4 regions of the Mesorhizobium sp. CO1-1-11 genome follow, and region 4 is predicted to be linked to each of the others. Evidence: predicted binding sites of a transcription regulator. Region 4 holds the regulator's gene; each other region holds the start of a gene.

The links. The regulator PhoB, encoded in region 4, activates phosphate uptake and scavenging genes when phosphate is short. The targets are predictions, from matches to a motif close to TGTCATNNANCTGTCAT.
Region 1: the regulator PhoB is predicted to act here: its motif matches at 2,159-2,175, upstream of LB554_RS03055 (toxic anion resistance protein).
Region 2: the regulator PhoB is predicted to act here: its motif matches at 2,761-2,777, upstream of LB554_RS09140 (DUF1045 domain-containing protein).
Region 3: the regulator PhoB is predicted to act here: its motif matches at 1,773-1,789, upstream of LB554_RS05910 (esterase-like activity of phytase family protein).

What each region holds. Positions count from the first base shown of each region.
Region 1 covers NZ_JAIUHE010000002.1:208,379-212,776, reverse strand. The annotation lists gene LB554_RS03060 (substrate-binding domain-containing protein) at 1-1,027, opposite strand, end outside; gene LB554_RS03055 (toxic anion resistance protein) at 1,039-2,118, opposite strand; gene LB554_RS03050 (TCR/Tet family MFS transporter) at 2,253-3,416, opposite strand; gene LB554_RS03045 (TetR/AcrR family transcriptional regulator C-terminal domain-containing protein) at 3,529-4,149, shown strand; gene LB554_RS03040 (alpha/beta hydrolase) at 4,177-4,398, opposite strand, start outside.
Region 2 covers NZ_JAIUHE010000006.1:204,756-209,153, reverse strand. The annotation lists gene iolD (3D-(3,5/4)-trihydroxycyclohexane-1,2-dione acylhydrolase (decyclizing)) at 1-397, shown strand, start outside; gene iolE (myo-inosose-2 dehydratase) at 505-1,422, shown strand; gene LB554_RS09150 (DUF3329 domain-containing protein) at 1,463-1,675, shown strand; gene iolB (5-deoxy-glucuronate isomerase) at 1,852-2,664, shown strand; gene LB554_RS09140 (DUF1045 domain-containing protein) at 2,817-3,524, shown strand; gene LB554_RS09135 (alpha-D-ribose 1-methylphosphonate 5-triphosphate diphosphatase) at 3,561-4,398, shown strand, end outside.
Region 3 covers NZ_JAIUHE010000004.1:138,273-142,670, forward strand. The annotation lists gene LB554_RS05910 (esterase-like activity of phytase family protein) at 190-1,659, opposite strand; gene LB554_RS05915 (hypothetical protein) at 1,992-2,159, shown strand; gene LB554_RS05920 (trimethylamine methyltransferase family protein) at 2,173-3,726, shown strand; gene LB554_RS05925 (hypothetical protein) at 3,850-4,164, shown strand; gene LB554_RS05930 (ATP-dependent helicase) at 4,196-4,398, opposite strand, start outside.
Region 4 covers NZ_JAIUHE010000020.1:5,134-9,531, reverse strand. The annotation lists gene pstA (phosphate ABC transporter permease PstA) at 1-320, shown strand, start outside; gene pstB (phosphate ABC transporter ATP-binding protein PstB) at 317-1,120, shown strand; gene phoU (phosphate signaling complex protein PhoU) at 1,146-1,853, shown strand; gene phoB (phosphate regulon transcriptional regulator PhoB) at 1,873-2,562, shown strand; gene LB554_RS22230 (ROK family protein) at 2,565-3,800, opposite strand; gene xylF (D-xylose ABC transporter substrate-binding protein) at 4,065-4,398, shown strand, end outside.

The DNA.
Region 1 (4,398 bases), on a different contig from region 4:
AAGGCTTGCGCAAGGCCTCCTGGTAGAGGTCGAGCGCCTTGCGGATCACGGCCGGCTCCGGCATGCGGATCGACGTCACCAGCTTGCCGGGATCAAAATTCCAATCCGGCTCGGCGGCGGCCTGGATGGCCGCGCCGCCGAGCGGCAGCCGCCGACCGGTATCGGCGATGCGTTTGCGTGCCGCGTCCGACTGCAGATAGGCGAGAAGGTCGGTGAAGAATTTTTCGACATCGGCTCCGCGTCCATGATCGATGAAACCCAGCGGCGAGTCGCCGACAGCGACGCCGTCGGCCGGATAGATGGCATAGAGCGGCTCGTTGCCCATCTGCTTGAGTTTGTCGTTGGTCTCCTTCAGCGTCGCCTCGTAGTTCCACATCGCGTCGTAGACGGTGCCCTTGCCGGCGCTGTCGACGTAAAGATCGGCGAGCCAGCCCGACGAACCGGACGAACGCTCGACGCCTTGCAGCAAGGCACTTACTGTGTCGTGCACGGCGGGATTGTCGAGGTCGCCCGGCTCGATCACCTGCTTGCCGCCGAGCGCGCTGGACAGCATGGCGAGATAGGCGCTGGCGCCCGAATTGGACTGCGTCGCCGACGTCATCAGGAATTTCAGCTTGCCGTCCTTCACCGCGGCCAGGATGTCCTTCATGAAGACCGGCTTGCCGACCCAGCCGAGTTCGGTGGCCTTGGATTTGCGCACGCCCAGAATGACCGGCATCTGCGCGATCGACGTCAGGTTGCGCACCTTGCGGCCGCTGTCGAACAGGTCGACCCAGACGCTGGAGGCCGGCCAAACCGCATCGTTGTCGAGGCCGCCAGGCTTTTGCAGTCCGAGCCCGATGTCGAGCGAGCCTTGATAGGAAATGGTGCAGGTCGCGCCTTGCTTGGCGCAGAATTCCTGGACGATCGGCTCCAGCACCGTATTCTCGGAGCCGGAGACGATCGAGAATTTGACTTGGCTGGAATTGCAGGCCGTCAAAAACATCGCGAAGGCGAGCAGCAGAACGGACGTCAGCGTCTTCGGCATGGCGGTTCCGATCAGGACTGGGTCAGCGCTTTCTTCAAGTCGATCGTCATCTGGTCCATCTGTCTTTCGGCGTCGGCCCGCTTCTGGCGGCCCTCCTGCTGGACTTTCAGCACGCCCTGTACCGTGTCGATGAGATCGCGATTGGCCTGCGCCAGCGTCTCGACGTCGACGATGCCGCGCTGCGCCTGTTCCTCGACCGAAATCGCCTGGTCCTTCATCATTTTCGACGTTTGGCGGATCATCTCGTTGGTTGCGTCGGTCACGGTCTTTTGCAGTTCGAGCGCCGACTTCTGGTTGGTCAGCCCAAGCAGGATGACCATCTTCTGCTTCCATGCCGGCACGGTCAGCGCCGAGGTTGCTTGCAAATTCTCGATCAGCGTCTCGTCGCCCGACTGGACGATGCGGATCTGCGGCAATTGCTGGATGCCGAGCTGGCGCGCCTGCACCAGGTAGAAGATCCGCTTTTCCAGGCGGTCGAGCGCCTGCACGGCGTCCTGATAGGTTTGCGCCTCCAGCGTGCCTCCAGTGTCGCCGCTAGCGGTATCCGCCGCGGCCTTCAGCTTCGGCAACTCGTTGGCGCGGTAGTCATCGACGAATTTCTTGCCGGCCTGCACATAGGCATCGAGCTTGAGGATGGAGCCCTTGGTCTGCTCATGGAGGTCGTCGAGCACGGCAATGTCGCGCCGCAGCGTGTCCTTGTGACGGTCGAGTTCGAGGCCGATGCGATCGATCTGTCCCGCCACGTCTTCGTACTTCTCCTTGAAGCGCTCGAGCCGCGCCTTGAACGAGGAGAACAGGCCGCTGAGGAAACCCTGGTCCTTGAGCGAGGCCGGATCGAGATTCTTGGCCTTCATGATGATGTCGGTCAGGAGATCGCCGGTGTCGCCGAGGTCCCGGTTGCGCAACTGGGACAATATCTTGTCGGCATAGTCGCTGACTGCCTGCTGGGCACGGTCGCCATAGACAGAAATGCCGGCACGGTCTCTGACGTCGATCGTGCTTTCGATTCTGGCGATGTCGGACGGATCGGCTACGATTGCCGGCAATGTCGAAGTGTCGTCGAGCAGAGTGATGCTGTTCTTGTCGGCCATGCAGACTTCCCCTCGGTAACAGCATCTCGATAGGTAATCTGTGACAGTGATATGTCGCCGCTGTGGAAAACGGTAGTCCGAGGCCGTTTTCGGCGGTGAACAGTGCCGTCTTCCGGCCTAGCGTCAAGAAATATCTATTCGGCGGCCTCCCGCACGGCTGGAGATGACCCGGTTCGCAGGAGCAATGGCAGGCACAGCACATAAAGCGCCGCCCCCGCGATCCAGACTGTGCCGGGAAAGACGGTGCGCGTGCGGAAATAGAGCATGGCGATGATGAAGGGCCCGAACACCGAGACCAGGCTGGTCATGCTGGTGAGCACGCCCTGCAGCCGTCCCTGATGGTCGGCGCCGACGCGTGAGGTCAACAGCGACTGCAATGCCGGAGCTCCGATCCCGCCGAGACAGAACAGCGGCAGCAGGGCGAAGGCCATCCAGCCCTGCCAGGCCAGCGCTATCGATATATAGGCCGTGCTGTCGGCGAGGATGGCGATGATCAGCGCTGCTTTCTCGCCCCAGCGCTCGGTGATCGGCCCGGCAACAAAACCCTGGGCTCCAGCATGGAAGAGCCCGAACAGCGCCAACGAGATGCCGACGGTGAACAGGTCCCAGGCGAATTTGCCTTGGACATAGAGCACCCAGATGGTGCCGCCGACTTCGCCGACCAGGGCAAGAACGGCGAAGGCACCAAGCAGCGGCAAAAGGGCCGGGAAAGTCAGCGCCCAACGCAACGGCGCCAGCGGGTTGAAAGACGGCATTTCGCTTGCGCCGCCCGCGCGCTTCGGTTCCGGCAGCAGGAAGAAAGCCAGTACCAGGTTGATCCCGTTGAGTGCTGCCGCAACCAGGAAGGGCGTGCGTAGCCAAACGTCACCAAGCAGGCCACCGAGCGCCGGACCGGCTATGAAGCCGACGCCAAAGGCGGCGTTGAGATGGCCAAAACCCCGAGCACGACGATCCTGGCTGCTGATATCTGCCATGTAGGCGGAAGCTACCGCCATGCTGGCGCCGGTGACGCCCGCGATCAGCCGGCCAACGAACAGCAGCGGCAGTGTTGGCGCGAAGGCCATGAACAGATAGTCCGCCATCGATCCCGTGAGCGAGACGAGCAAGACCGGCCGACGGCCGTAGCGGTCGGACAGGGCGCCGAGCAGCGGCGAAAAAAGCACCTGCATGGCGGCGTAGGCCGACAGGAAGGCGCCAAAAATCCAGCCGATATCGTCGACATGGCCGACCGTGCGCAGCAAGCCCGGCAGCACCGGCATCATCAGCCCGACGCCCACGGCGTCCAGTGCCATCGCCATCAGGACGACGAGATAAGCTCTTTTCACGATCGGACTCAGGAATTTATCGTTGATAAGGAAGGTTTATCACTGATAAATTCACGGCGCAAGCTGGAGGACCAGACGGATTCGCATGAAACTGGACAAGACGATGATCGTCGACGAAGCGCTAGGCTTGCTCAACGAGGTTGGCATCGATGCGCTGTCGACCCGCCTTTTGGCGCAGCGGCTCAAGGTGCAGCAGCCGGCACTCTACTGGCATTTCAGGAGCAAGCGCGCCTTGCTTGACGCGATGAACGAAGAGATCTTGCGGCGCGGCCATCGGCATCGAACACCACGGCTCGGCGAGACCTGGCAGGATTTCGTGCGCAAGAATGCCCGCAGCTTTCGCAGCGCCCTGATTGCCTATCGCGACGGCGCGCGTGTCCACGCCGGCACGGAAGCGGATCCGCAAGAGCTCGGGCACTTCGAGCGGCTGCTGGAATTCCTGGCGGGCGAGGGCATGGCGGCGATTCCAGCCATGGAATTGCTGATGACGGTCGGCCGCTACACGGTCGGCTGTGTCATGGAGGAGCAAGCCGAAAATCCGTCAGGTCCGGGGCGTGGCGAAGCGCTGGATGCGGCGGCGCATGATCATCCGCTTTTGCATGAAGCATTGGTGCACTACCGTGCCGGCGGACACGAGGCGCTGTTTGAAAGCGGGCTCGCCCTGCTGATCGCCGGGGCAGAAGTTCGAATGGTGGCCGAACGCTGATTGGGCAGCGAGCGTCCGCGAAGGCGGTCAGCCTCCCTGTGCCGCCGCCGATTCCGCCAGCCATCGCTCGACGATCGCGGCGTCCGGGTCGCCGATTTCGTGGCCCGAGGGAACGATCCGGGCGTCGATCTCGCTCCCGTGCCGGCTGAGCAATGTCACCAGGTGCGGCGTGAAAGGCCCGTAGGTCTCGTCCGCCGCCCCGGCAATGATCAGCGTCCGTGTGCCCATGAGGTCCGTTGAAGGCACCTT
Region 2 (4,398 bases), on a different contig from region 4:
GCTCGGCCTGAAGCTGACCGTGGTGCTGCTCGACAATAGGGGTTTTGGCTGCATCAACCGGCTGCAGATGGCGACCGGCGGCGCCAACTTCAACAATCTCTTGCAGGACTCGCGCCATGAAATCCTGCCCGACATCGACTTTGCCGCGCATGCGGCGAGCATGGGCGCGATATCAGAGAAAGTGCCGTCGATCGCCGAGCTGGAAAACGCGCTGCAAAAAGCCAAGAAGAACGACCGCACCACCGTGCTGGTCATCGACACCGATCCGCTGGTTTCGACCGATGCCGGCGGCCATTGGTGGGACGTAGCGGTGCCCGAGGTCTCGGCACGGCCTCAAGTGAACGCCGCGCGCAAGGCCTATGACGAGAAGCGGCGGATGCAGAGCGTCGGCGATTGACGCCAGCTCCCTTCTCCCCGTCACGATACGGGGAGAAGGTGCCGGCAGGCGGATGAGGGGCGGCGCTAGCGCCAAAAAATTGAACTGTCTAATCCCGGAGTGACGACTTGAAAGCCAAATTGGGCATGTCCCCCATCGCGTGGTGGAACGACGATCTTGCCGAACTGAGCGATGACGTGTCGCTGGAGGAATGTCTGCGCCAGTCGCGCTCTGCCGGCTTCACCGGCATGGAGATGGGCCGGCGCTTTCCCAACGACCCCGCCATCATGCTGCCGATCCTGAAGGCCGCCGACGTGACGCTGTGCGGCGGCTGGTTTTCCGGCACGCTGGTCGATGAGGAGATGGCTGCCAACAAGGACCGCATCCAGCCGATGATCGACCTGTTCAAGGCAGTCGACGCGCCCTGCATCGTCTATGGCGAGGTCGGCCGCTCGATCCAGGGCGACCGTTCCAAGCCGCTCGCCACCAAGCCGAAGCTCACTGGCGACGAGATGAAGGCCTACGCGCGGCGCCTGACCGAATTCGGCGAATGGTGCGCCGAGCAAGGCATGCCGCTGTCCTATCACCATCACATGGCGGCTGTGGTCGAGACCGAGCCGGAGCTCGATGCCTTCATGCGCCATTCCGGCGAAGGCATCCCACTGCTGCTCGATGCCGGACACCTCGCCTTTGCCGGCGGCGACGTGCTGCGCGCCATCGACAACCACCACAAGCGCATCAGCCACGTCCATGTGAAGGACGTGCGCATGGGCGTGATCGAGAAGCTCGACCGTACGAAGCAGTCCTTCCTCGATGCCGTGGCGCTCGGCGCCTTCACCGTGCCGGGCGACGGTTCGCTCGATTTCGGCGCCATCGTGCAGCGCTTCGCCGACCACGGCTATGAAGGCTGGTTCGTGGTCGAGGCCGAGCAGGACCCGAAGAAGAACCCGCCGCTGAAGATGGCGCAGGTTGGCCACAAGGAGCTGATGCGGGTGATGACATCAGCCGGTTACACGGTGGAGACGCAAGGGTTTCCGAATGCCTGATCGGGTTCTCGCCAGGCCGGGCTTGCTGTAGGCTGGCCAGATGAAAGATTCCGAGCACCCCTTCTTCCGGCCATTGTGGCGGCGTGTCGCCGTCGTCGCGGTCTGCCTCATCTGGTCGGTCATCGAGTTCGCCACCGGCACGCCGTTCTGGGGCGTCATCGCGCTCGGCTTTGCCGGCTACGGCGCCTGGCAATTTTTTTATCTTTATAAGCCGGCCGACGAGACGAAGCCTCCGGCCGATCCGAAGGAATAGGCGGTCCATGGCGCGAGCAGTTTTGTGGATTGGATACTGCGAGCGTAACGGATCGCACACGTCGGCGATTGGCCGAAACGCCCCTCGCTTCGTCATCCTAGGGTCTTCGCGACGGAGCTTCGCTCCTGCTCCGCCCCAGGATGACGAAGTTGGAAGGCTAGGATAGGAGAGACAAAATGTCGAAACTGCTCGTCAAGGCCGACAAGGGCCATGGCCGCGTCGCCCATGTGACGCCGAAAAGCGCCGGCTGGACCTATGTCGGTTTCGACCTGCATCGGCTGAAGCCGGGCGAAAGCGCCTCGGGAAAGACGGACGACCGCGAAGTCTGCCTGGTGTTCGTGACCGGCAAGGGTACCGCGAAAGCCGGCGGCAAGGATCTCGGCCTGCTCGGCGAGCGCATGTCGCCCTTCGATGGCAAGCCGTGGTCGGTCTACGTGCCGCAGGGATCGGACTGGTCTGTAACGGCCGATACCGAGCTGGAACTTGGCGTCTGCTCGGCGCCTGGTCTTGGCGGTGGCCTGCCGGTCCGGGTGATCGGACCGGACGATCTCGGCCAGGAGGTGCGCGGCAAGGGCACCAATACGCGTTACGTCACCAACATCCTGCCGGAAGGCCAGCCGGCCGACTCGTTGCTGGTCGTCGAGGTCATCACGCCCGGCGGTCACACGTCGAGCTACCCGCCGCACAAGCACGACCAGGACAATCTGCCTGCCGAATCCTATCTCGAGGAAACCTACTACCATCGCCTCAACCCGCCGCAGGGCTTTGCCTTCCAGCGCGTCTACACCGATGCCGACAAAAGCGGACATCGCGCGCTGGACGAAGCCATGGCGATCGAGGACGGCGATGTGGTGCTGGTGCCCAAGGGCTATCACCCCTGTGCCGCCTGCCACGGCTATGACCTCTATTATCTCAATGTGATGGCCGGACCGAAGCGGACCTGGAAATTCCACAATGCGCCCGAGCACGAATGGTTGATGAAGGCCTGACCGTCTCGCATTTCCGGCCGAACTTATTGGTCCAGCTGGGAAAAATCGTCGGCTAAGGACCCCAGGGGCCGATTTGCCTTCTAAAACCCGTCAAAGCTTCGTCAATCCGTCATGGAAATCACCTATGGCAACGGTTCTGACGAGGACTTCCCATGCGTTATGCGATTTATTTCACCCCCCGGCAGGACGAGCCGCTGGCGCGCATCGCCGCCGACTGGCTAGGCCGCGATCCCTTCGGTGCCGCGACCAGGCCGGTTGAGGCCGTTGCCGATCTGTCGGCGGCGGAAGTGGCCTTCCACACGGCCTCGGCACGCCGCTATGGCTTTCACGCGACGCTGAAGGCGCCCTTCCATCTGGCTGCCACGGAGACCGAGACCTCGCTGCGCGCGGCGCTGGATCATTTTGCCGAGGTTACGCCTGTCGTCACGATCCCGCGCCTTATCGTCAGCCAGATCGACAGCTTCTTCGCGCTGGTGCCGGAAGGGCCGCTGCCGCCGCTCAACCGCTTCGCCGACAATGTGGTACGCGATTTCGACCGGTTTCGCGCACCGCTGTCAGAGGCCGAGATCGAGCGGCGCAGCCCGGATTCGCTGAAGCCGGCCGAGTTTCGCAATCTCTGCCAATGGGGCTATCCCTATGTCTTCGAGACCTTCCGCTTCCACATGACCCTGTCCGGCCGGGCCGGCCCACAGGAAAGCCCTCGCCTGCGCGCCGCCATCGACAGCCTTTTCGCCGATGTGTTGCGCCAGCCCGTGCTGGTGGATGCGCTGACATTGTTCGTCGAACCCGAACCCGGCGCGCCATTCATGGTGCTTTCCCAGCACGCGCTCGGACGCCGCCCGGCCCGGAAAACCGCCTGAACGAAACCCGACTGCAAGAACCAAGGACTACCCGCAATGACCGCCGAAACTGTTCTTTCCAACGCCCGCATCGTTCTTGCCGACGAGATCGTCGAAGGGTCACTGGTGCTGCGCGATGGCTTGATCGCCGGCATCGATGGCGATGCTGCCCGAACCGGCGAGGACATGGGCGGCGACTTTATCATTCCAGGGCTGGTCGAACTCCACACCGACCATCTCGAGGGCCATTATGCGCCGCGGCCGAAAGTGCGCTGGAACCCGATCGCCGCGGTGCTCGCCCATGACGCGCAGGTGGCGACCGCCGGCATCACGACCGTGCTCGATGCCTTGCGCGTCGGCATGGACGAGGACGCCGACCTGACATTGGACGACATTCGCAAGCTGGCCGATGCGATCGAGGACAGCGTCGCGCGGGATCGTCTGCGGGCCGATCACTTCCTGCATCTTCGCTGCGAGGTTTCAGCACCGGATTGCCTCGATGCATTCGCCAATTTCGACGGTGACGAACGGGTCAAGCTGGCGTCGCTGATGGACCATGCGCCAGGCCAGCGCCAGTTCGTCAACCTTGAAACCTATGCCTACTACTACCAGCGTAAGCTGAAACTCTCGGATCGCGATTTCCAGAAATTCTGCGAGAAGCGGATGGCCGAATCGGCACGCAACTCTGGGCCGAACCGCGTCTTCATCGCCGCCGCCTGCCAGGAGCGCGGCATCGTGCTCGCCAGCCATGACGATGCGACGTCGGCTCATGTCGATGAGGCCATCGAGCAGGGCGTGCGGGTCGCCGAGTTCCCGACCACCGAGGAAGCGGCGCGGGCCTCGAAGGCCGCCGGGCTCGGCGTGCTTATGGGCGCGCCCAATGTCATGCGCGGCG
Region 3 (4,398 bases), on a different contig from region 4:
ACGTCATCGACCTCCCGCTCGGGTCTTCGTGCGGCCCAACCTGTCGGCCGCCGGCAAGATCATCGCCGTGTCGAGCAGGACGGCCGAGCCGATCGATGCCGGTGTGCCGAAGGACGCGGAATTCCTGAAGTAGGCCTTCACGACCTGCACAGGCGGACGCGCCAGGCGCGCCCGCTTGAGCAGTGATCCTTACTTCTTGCCGAGACCCGGCAGCGTGACCTGATAGACCAGGAACATGGTGTCGACATCGGCGCCGTCATCGGCCTTGTAGGCGGCGCCGACCTGGAAGCCGTCCTGGGCGAGGAAGTCATTATCGTTGCCGACGAACAGGAAATAGTCGTCGGGCAGCTTGGGATCGAGGACGCTGGCCAACGACATCGCTTCCCACTTCTCCGAAAGCTCGTTGTGGTCCTTCGCGCCGCCATTATGCAGGCCGAAGTGGCCAAGCGCGGTGGCGTCGTTGATGTCGATGAACGGCGTCAGCTTGGCCGGCGTCACCGAGGGATCAAGCACGCCCTTGGGGGCGACCGGCTTGTCGGCCGCATCGAAGGCGCCGCCCGCGATGTCGGTCGCGCCGGAGACGTCGACGATGTTGATCTGGCGGTAGAGCGAAGCGTCACCCTTCTTCAGGCCCTGGCCGTTGCCGCTGTCGCGCGCCAGCATCAGGAAGGATGTGTCCGAAAGCGCCACGATCTCGCTCTGCGCGGCGATTTTGGTCTTGCCCTTGGCATCCTTGAACACCGGCAGCGGCACGACATATTCATGCGCGAGCTTCAGATGGGCGAGGTCGGAGGCATCATAGACCAGCGCCCGCGTGTTCTGCCGTGTCGAGGGTGAATCGCCGCCATCCTGCCGGGGCGCCGACTGCAGCACGGCGATCAGGAACTTGCCGTCCGGCGTCATCGCCATGCCTTCGAGGCCCTGGTTGTTCTGGCGCCCGGTTTCGGGATCCTTCGGATCAGGGTCGGCGGCGCCCGGGCCGGGATTGTCGGAGGAGAAGTTCGGCGCTCCCTTGCGCATCGGCACGAGAGCCGCAGGCGGCTGGGTCGCCGACATCAGGCGGCCTTGCGCGGAGAATCTGTAGATGTTGGGGCCGTACTCGTCGGAGATGAACATCGAGCCGTCCGGCAGCCGCACGATGGCTTCATTGTCGAGCGCGAGCTTGCCATTGGTGGCGACGGGCAGCATGGGCATGTCGCCGGCCGCGGCGCGTACGTCCGACAGCGGATCGAGGCCGGTGGCATCGGCGCCCTTGTCGTCGGTGAGAAGCATGGTGTCGGCAAGCGTCGCCTTGACGCCCGTCTGCTCCTGGCCGGCTGCGGGAGCAGCGCCCGGCGCGACAGGCGTGAACTCGATGGCGATGGTGTTGAGGCGCGGCCGGTAGTCGGTGGTGCCGGCGACATTGTAGCCCCGGTCGGGCAGTAGCCAGAGCGATCCCTTGTAGGTGCCGGCATCATGCGTCCAGCCCGAAATGTCGATCGCCATGCCCGAGCCCGAGCCGAAGGTCTCGCCGAACTTGTCGCGCTGGTCGGCCGGGATGCGGCCGACGCCGACGAGGCCCTTGTTGATGTAGGCCACGCCATCGGCAAGCGCCGGGGTGAGGGCGGTGAACAAGGCCAGCGCGACGCCGAGCGAGGCGGTTCGGTGCAGGTGTTTCATGGACAATCCTCTTTGTGACGAAGCACGCCGGAGCGGCCGAAGGAAAAATGAAAAAGAGGTGCCGCATCGATGATGCCGCGCGTGCCTCCCCGAAAGCGATCTAAGGCGTCAACATGATGCTTGCGTGACAGTGCGCCATACGGGTCCGCCCGGTCTCTCCATGTGCAGATAAAAACCAGGAGAGCGGGAATTGGTGACCTCCCATGGAGCGTCCCTGGCATAATAGGCACTTATGTCTAGTACGGATATGATGCCGGCTTCGAACTGACCGGGAGGGTTGAAGCCGCACTGTCGCGCAGTGGTTATCGGGGGTGGCTTTGTCGGCGCCTCGGGTGGATTTGGCTACCACGATCGGCAAGAGCGTCGCGCTGGCGTTGGTGGACGACGATTTCGCCGGGGAGGGGATGGCGCTTTGCGTGCACATTGTCGGCGTCGAACGGACGGCGCGGGTCATCGCGGCTTCGCCCTACAGTCCCCAGGGCAGGGCGATGCGGCAATGAGGAGGAGTTTCTGATGGTCGATGACGCTGCACGGGATACAAGGCGCGAACGCCGGCGGGGACGCATGGGCGAGGCGGGCAGCGAATCAAGCCGCAAGCCCAATTACCGGTCGCTGAAGAATCCGTTCCTGCCGCAGCCGATCTTTTCCGACGACCAGGTGGCGTCGATCCACGGCACGGCGCTGCGCGTGCTGGAAGAACTGGGCATCAAGGTGCTGCTGCCCGAGGCGCGCGAGGTGCTCGCCCGCGCCGGCGCCCTGGTCGACCCCGACACCGACATGGTGCGTATAGGCCGCGACATGGTGGCGGTAGCCTTAGCCTCGGCGCCGCGATCGATCCACGCTTATGCCGGAGCGCGCGATCGCGACCTGTCGCTCGAACTGGGCTCGATGACGTTCCTGGCGGGCTCCGGCGCGCCCAATGTCACCGATCTCGAGCGCGGCCGGCGGCCCGGGACGCTGGTCGCCTTCGAGGAGTTGATCAAGCTGGTGCAGCATTTCGACGTCTTGCACATGCTGGGGCCGTGCATCGAACCGCAGGACATCGACAATCGTTTCCGCCACTATGCCGTCAACCGGGCGCAGCTGACTCTGTCGGACAAATTTCCGTTCGTGTTCGCGCGTGGCACGCCGCAGGTCGATGACAGTTTCGAGATGATCAGGCTGGCGCGCGGGCTGTCCGAGGACGAGTTCCGCTCGGGCGCGCATTGCTACACCGTCATCAACACCAACTCGCCGCGCCAGCTCGACATTCCGATGGCGCAAGGCATCATCGATTTCGCCAAGGCGGGCCAGGTCCTGATCATCACGCCGTTCTGCCTGGCGGGTGCGATGGCGCCGATCACGGTGGCCGGCGCGCTGACCTTGCAGCATGCCGAAGCGCTGGCCGGGCTGACGCTGGCGCAGATCGTGCGGCCGGGCGCGCCGGTGGTCTATGGTTCCTTCTCCTCCAATGTCGACATGAAATCGGGCGCACCGGCCTTCGGCACGCCGGAGCACGTGAAGGCGACACTGGGTGCAGGCCAGCTGGCGCGCTTCACCGGTCTGCCCTGGCGCTCGGGCGGCGGCAGCGCGGCCAACATTTCGGACGCGCAGGCCGCGCACGAGACGCAGTTCGCGCTATGGGGCTCGGTGCTGTCGGGCGCCACCGTCTGCATCCACGCGGCCGGCTGGCTGGAAGGGGGCTTGAGCGTTTCCCTGGAAAAGCTGGTCACCGACATCGAGGCGCTGCAGACGGTCGCGGAACTTTGTGCGGCGACCCCCGGTGACGACGACGCAATAGGCTTCGAGGCGATCGCCGAAGTGCAGCCGGGCGGCCACTTCTTCTCGGCCGGCCACACCATGGCGCGCTACCGCACCGCCTTCTACGAGCCGCTGGTGGCCGACTGGTCGAATTTCGGCAACTGGACGCAAAGCGGCTCGAAGACCGCCACCGAACGCGCCACCGGCATCTGGAAGCGCACCCTTGCCGATTTCGAGCCGCCGGCCGCGGCGGCCGCCGCGTCAGGCGTGCTCGACGCGTTCATCGCCCGGCGCACCGAAGAGGGCGGCGCGGCGCCGGTGTCGTGAGATAGTTCGCGGATCCATCATCCCGAATTGTGGCCGTGATCTCGGAACCTGCGGCGCGTCCCACGCATTCATGGATGCGGGCCAATGCCTGGCTCCATCCGCGAGCCGTTGAGGGAGGACGACATGGGTTTCGACCAGTACCACGAACCGCCGGAAGAGCTGTCGCAGGAAGTGCGGACCTTTGCCCGCATGATCACCTCGCTGATCGAGGAGGCGGAAGCGATCAGCTGGTACGAACAGCGCATGTCGGTCGAGAAGAACCCGCAGGCCAAGGCGATCATGAAGAACGCACAGAGCGAGGAGTTCAAGCATTTCGGCATGGACCTCGAATTCCTGCTGCGCCAGAAGACGGATTGGCGCGTGGAACTGAAGGAAATCCTGTTTACGACGGGGGATATCGTGAAGGCCGGGGAGAAGGGCGAGAAGAAGGTGGATTGAGGCCGGACGTCAGCCTTCGAGGCTGGCAGCCTCACACTGGCAGCACAAACCCGTCCAGTACGCGCTTCTGGCCGGCCTTATCGAAGTCGATGGTCAGCTTGTTGCCCTCGATGGCTGAAATGTTGCCGTTGCCGAATTTCTGGTGGAAGACGCGGTCGCCGACGCTAAAGGCGGACGGCGTGTCGGAGACGGATTTGGCGACCAGCTCGCCATCGATGGTGCGGCCCTTGACGC
Region 4 (4,398 bases):
GCGCACCGCGCTGGGTGGTCATCAAGTCAGTCGCTTACCGCGCGGCACTGTCCGGCATCGTCACCGGCATATTGCTGTCGATCGCCCGTATCTCCGGCGAGACGGCGCCACTTCTTTTCACGGCGCTGAACAACCAGTTCTGGTCGAGCAACCTCAACGCGCCGATGGCCAGCCTGCCGGTCACCATTTTCCAGTTCGCTCTCAGCCCCTACGAGGAATGGCAGCAACTGGCCTGGACCGGCGCACTCATAATCACATTGACGGTTCTCGCGCTCAGCATCTTTGCGCGCAGCCTGACCGGACGCAGAGAGGACAAATGAGCCAGATGTTGTCTCCAGACATGACGATTGCCGCCGAGGCAGCCGCCAAGGCGAAGATCGAGGTCAAGAACCTCAATTTCTACTACGGCCAGTCGAAGGCGCTGAAGGACATCACCTTGTCGCTGCCCGAGCGCAGCGTGACGGCCTTCATCGGACCGTCGGGTTGCGGAAAGTCGACGCTGCTGCGCGTCTTCAACCGCATCTACGAGCTCTACCCCAAGCAGACCGCCGAGGGTCAGGTGCTGCTCGACGGCCAGAACGTTCTCGACCGCTCGCAGGACCTCAACCTGTTGCGCACCAAGATCGGCATGGTGTTCCAGAAGCCGACGCCGTTCCCGATGTCGATCTATGAGAACATCGCCTTCGGCGTCCGCCTCTACGAGAAGATCGGCAAGGCCGAGATGGACGGCCGTGTCGAGCAGGCGTTGAAACGCGCCGCGCTGTGGAACGAAGTCAAGGACAAGCTCAACGCCAGCGGCCTCAGCCTGTCGGGCGGCCAGCAGCAGCGGCTTTGCATCGCCCGCACCGTGGCGGTGAAGCCGGAGGTCATCCTTCTCGACGAGCCGGCCTCGGCGCTCGACCCATTGTCGACCGCCAAGATCGAGGAATTGATCGACGAGTTGCAGGCCGACTACACGATCGTCATCGTCACCCACAACATGCAGCAGGCCGCGCGCGTCTCGAAGCAGACGGCTTTCATGTATCTTGGCGAGCTGGTCGAATTCGACAAGACCGAGAAGATCTTCACGTCGCCTCGCGAGAAGCGCACGCAGGACTATATCACCGGCCGCTTCGGCTGATCTCACGCATACGAGGACCAGGATCATGGCCGAACACACAGTCGCAGCCTTCGACGAGGATCTCGGACAGATCAGCAGGCTGATCAGCGACATGGGCGATCTCGCCGGCACGATGGTCGGCGGCGCCACCAAGGCGCTGCTGAATTCCGACAATGCGCTGGCACAGCGCGTCGTCTCCGACGACGCCATCATGGACGCACGCCAGCGCGAACTCGATGATCGCGCCATCACCCTGATCGCCAAGCGCCAACCGATGGCCGACGATCTGCGTCATGTCGTCGGCTCGATCCGCATGGCGGGCGATCTCGAACGCATCGGCGACCTTGCCAAGAACATCGCCAAGCGCGTCGGCTCCGTCGGCCTCACCGCCACGCCGCGCGACCTGTCGCATTCCATCGACTCCATGGCGCAGCTGGTGCTGATCCAGGTGCAGGGCGTGGTCGAGGAATATGCGGCCGGCGATGCCGCCGCCCTCGCCAAGCTCAGGAATGACGACGAACGCATCGACGTCAAATACACCTCGGTGTTCCGCGAACTCCTGACCTACATGATGGAGGATCCCCGCAACATCACGGCTTGCACGCATCTTTTGTTCTGCGCCAAGAATCTCGAACGCATCGGCGACCATGTGACCAACATCGCCGAGAATGCGTATTATGTGCTGACCGGCACGCAATTGCCCGCCAACCGTCCGAAGCAGGACGAGACGGCGCTGTCGATGCCTGCGGCTTGATGGCAGGGATGATCGATCGATGATCGCGCCACGCATCATGGTGGTGGAGGACGAGGAGCCGCTGGGCGTGCTCCTCCGCTACAATCTGGAATCCGAGGGTTACCAGGTCGAGGTGGTGACACGCGGCGACGAAGCCGAGATCCGCCTCCAGGAAAACGTGCCCGACCTGCTGGTGCTCGACTGGATGGTGCCGGCGGTTTCCGGCATCGAACTCTGTCGGCGCCTGCGCATGCGGCCCGAGACGGAGCGATTGCCGATCATCATGCTGACGGCGCGCGGCGAGGAGAGCGATCGCGTGCGCGGCCTCTCGACCGGCGCCGACGACTATCTGGTCAAGCCGTTCTCGACGCCAGAATTCATGGCCCGGGTCAAGGCGCTGCTGCGCCGCGCCAAACCGGAAGTGCTGTCCAGCGTGCTCAAGGTCGGCGACATCGTGCTCGACCGCGAATCGCACCGGGTCTATCGCAAGAAGAGCGAGATCCGGCTCGGACCGACCGAGTTCCGGCTACTCGAATTCATGATGCGCCATCCTGGCCGCGTGTTCTCGCGCAGCCAGTTGCTCGATAATGTCTGGGGCGAGACGATCTACATCGACGAGCGCACTGTGGATGTGCATGTCGGCCGCCTGCGCAAGGCGGTCAACAATGGCCGCATGCCCGATGTGATACGCACCATCCGTGGCGCGGGCTACGCAATCCGCGAGGATTGAGATCAGGCCACGTTCTTGCCGGATCTCACCTGCACGCCCGGCGCGAAGATCTCCTGGTCGACGAAGGTGAGCGCGCGCATGGCGCAGCCCTCGCGGATCAGCGGCAATTCGTTCGGCTCTGTATCGAAGGAAATCGATTTCGAATGCTGGCCGCCGGCGGTCTGGGCGATGGCCTCGCGCAGGGCCGGCTCGATCAGGTCGAAGGCGGCGGCGCTGACGCCGACCATCGCAACGGGCGCCGGGTCTATCAGCGCGAACAGGCTGCCAAGGCCATAGCCCAGAGCCTCGCCGGCCTTGCGATAGGCCTCGCGCTCCGGTCCGTCTCTTTCGCGCGCCGTGGCCGCCAATGCGCGCATGTCGGCGTCGCTGACGTCGACCGGTTTGGCGTCCTCACCCATCTGTCCTGCATTACGCCAGATGGCATAGTTGCCGGCATAGGCCTCGACGCAGCCGCGCCGCCCGCAGCGGCAGAGCGCGCCGCCCGGGCGATGGATCATGTGGCCGAACTCGCCGCCGGAGGAATGGGTGCCGGTGAACAGATCGCCCTTCAGCACCAGGCCCATGCCGATGCCGTGCGAGAGCAGGATGGCGATGAAGTCGTCGCGGTAGCGCTCGGGGTCGCGCCAGCGCAGCGCCACCGCCATCATGTTGCAGTCGTTCTCCATGGTGGCGGGGATGCCGAATTCGGCTTCGAGTATGTCGGCGAAGGCAATGTCCGTCTGTGGCGTGATCGGCGACCACAGCATGGCGCGCGCCTCGGTGTCGGTGATGCCCTGGATCGCCAGCGCGATGCGGGCGATGCTGGCGACGTCAAGGTCGGGATCCTCGAGGCGGCGGCGGACGATGGCCACGCATTCGCCGATCAGCGCCTCGCGCGACATGGTCAGCGTGTCCAGCCGGCGCTGCTCCTCCGATATCACCTGGCCGGCGTAGTCGATGACGGCGACGGAGAGGAAATTCAGCGACAGCACCACGGTCATGACCGCCGCGGCCTCGGGGTTGAGACAAAGGCCCACCTGCGGCCGGCCGCGTTTCAGTGAGCCGGCCTCGTTCGGCTTGCCTTCGCTCAGGATACCTTCGCCGATCAGGTCGGCTGATATCGCCGATATGGTCGAGTGGCTCAGGGCGGTGGTGGCGGCGATCTCGGTGCGCGAGGGCTGGCCACCCCGGCGCACGGCTCCAATCACCATTGCGCGGTTGCGCCGGCGCAGATCGTCGTGGCGGATTCCGACCGACATGATTTCCTCCCCGTCGCCGCGGTTCTTGACGCCCCCTCGAACACCTCCGGCAACGGGCCGAATACTGGCAGAAGCGGCTGGGGCTGTCATTTATTTATTGCGGGGCTCGAAAAAAGGCTTCCGGCACCTCAAAATCCGTCAGAATCGATGTTGACAGTGTTCCGGCGATGGACGAGTGTTTTTTCGAGGCTCGAAAAAATAGGGCCTTTGTGCCGGCCTTAGGGCCAGTTTGGTCGCGCCACACGCGGGCGCAGGGAGGATATCATGAAGAGATTCACAGTCGCCATTCTGGCGGGTGTCGCCATGTCGCTGACGCTGGCGTCGGTCGCGCAGGCGAAGGGCAAGGTCATCGGCGTTTCGTGGTCCAACTTCCAGGAGGAGCGCTGGAAGACCGACGAGGCGGCCATGAGGAAGGCCATCGAGGCCGCGGGCGACAAGTACATTTCCGCCGACGCGCAGTCCAATCCCGGCAAGCAGCTGACCGATGTCGAGAGCCTGATTTCGCAGGGTGCCAATTCGCTGATCATCCTGGCGCAGGACGCGTCGGCCATCGGCCCGGCGGTACAGAAGGCGCTCGACGAGGGCATTCCGGTCGTCG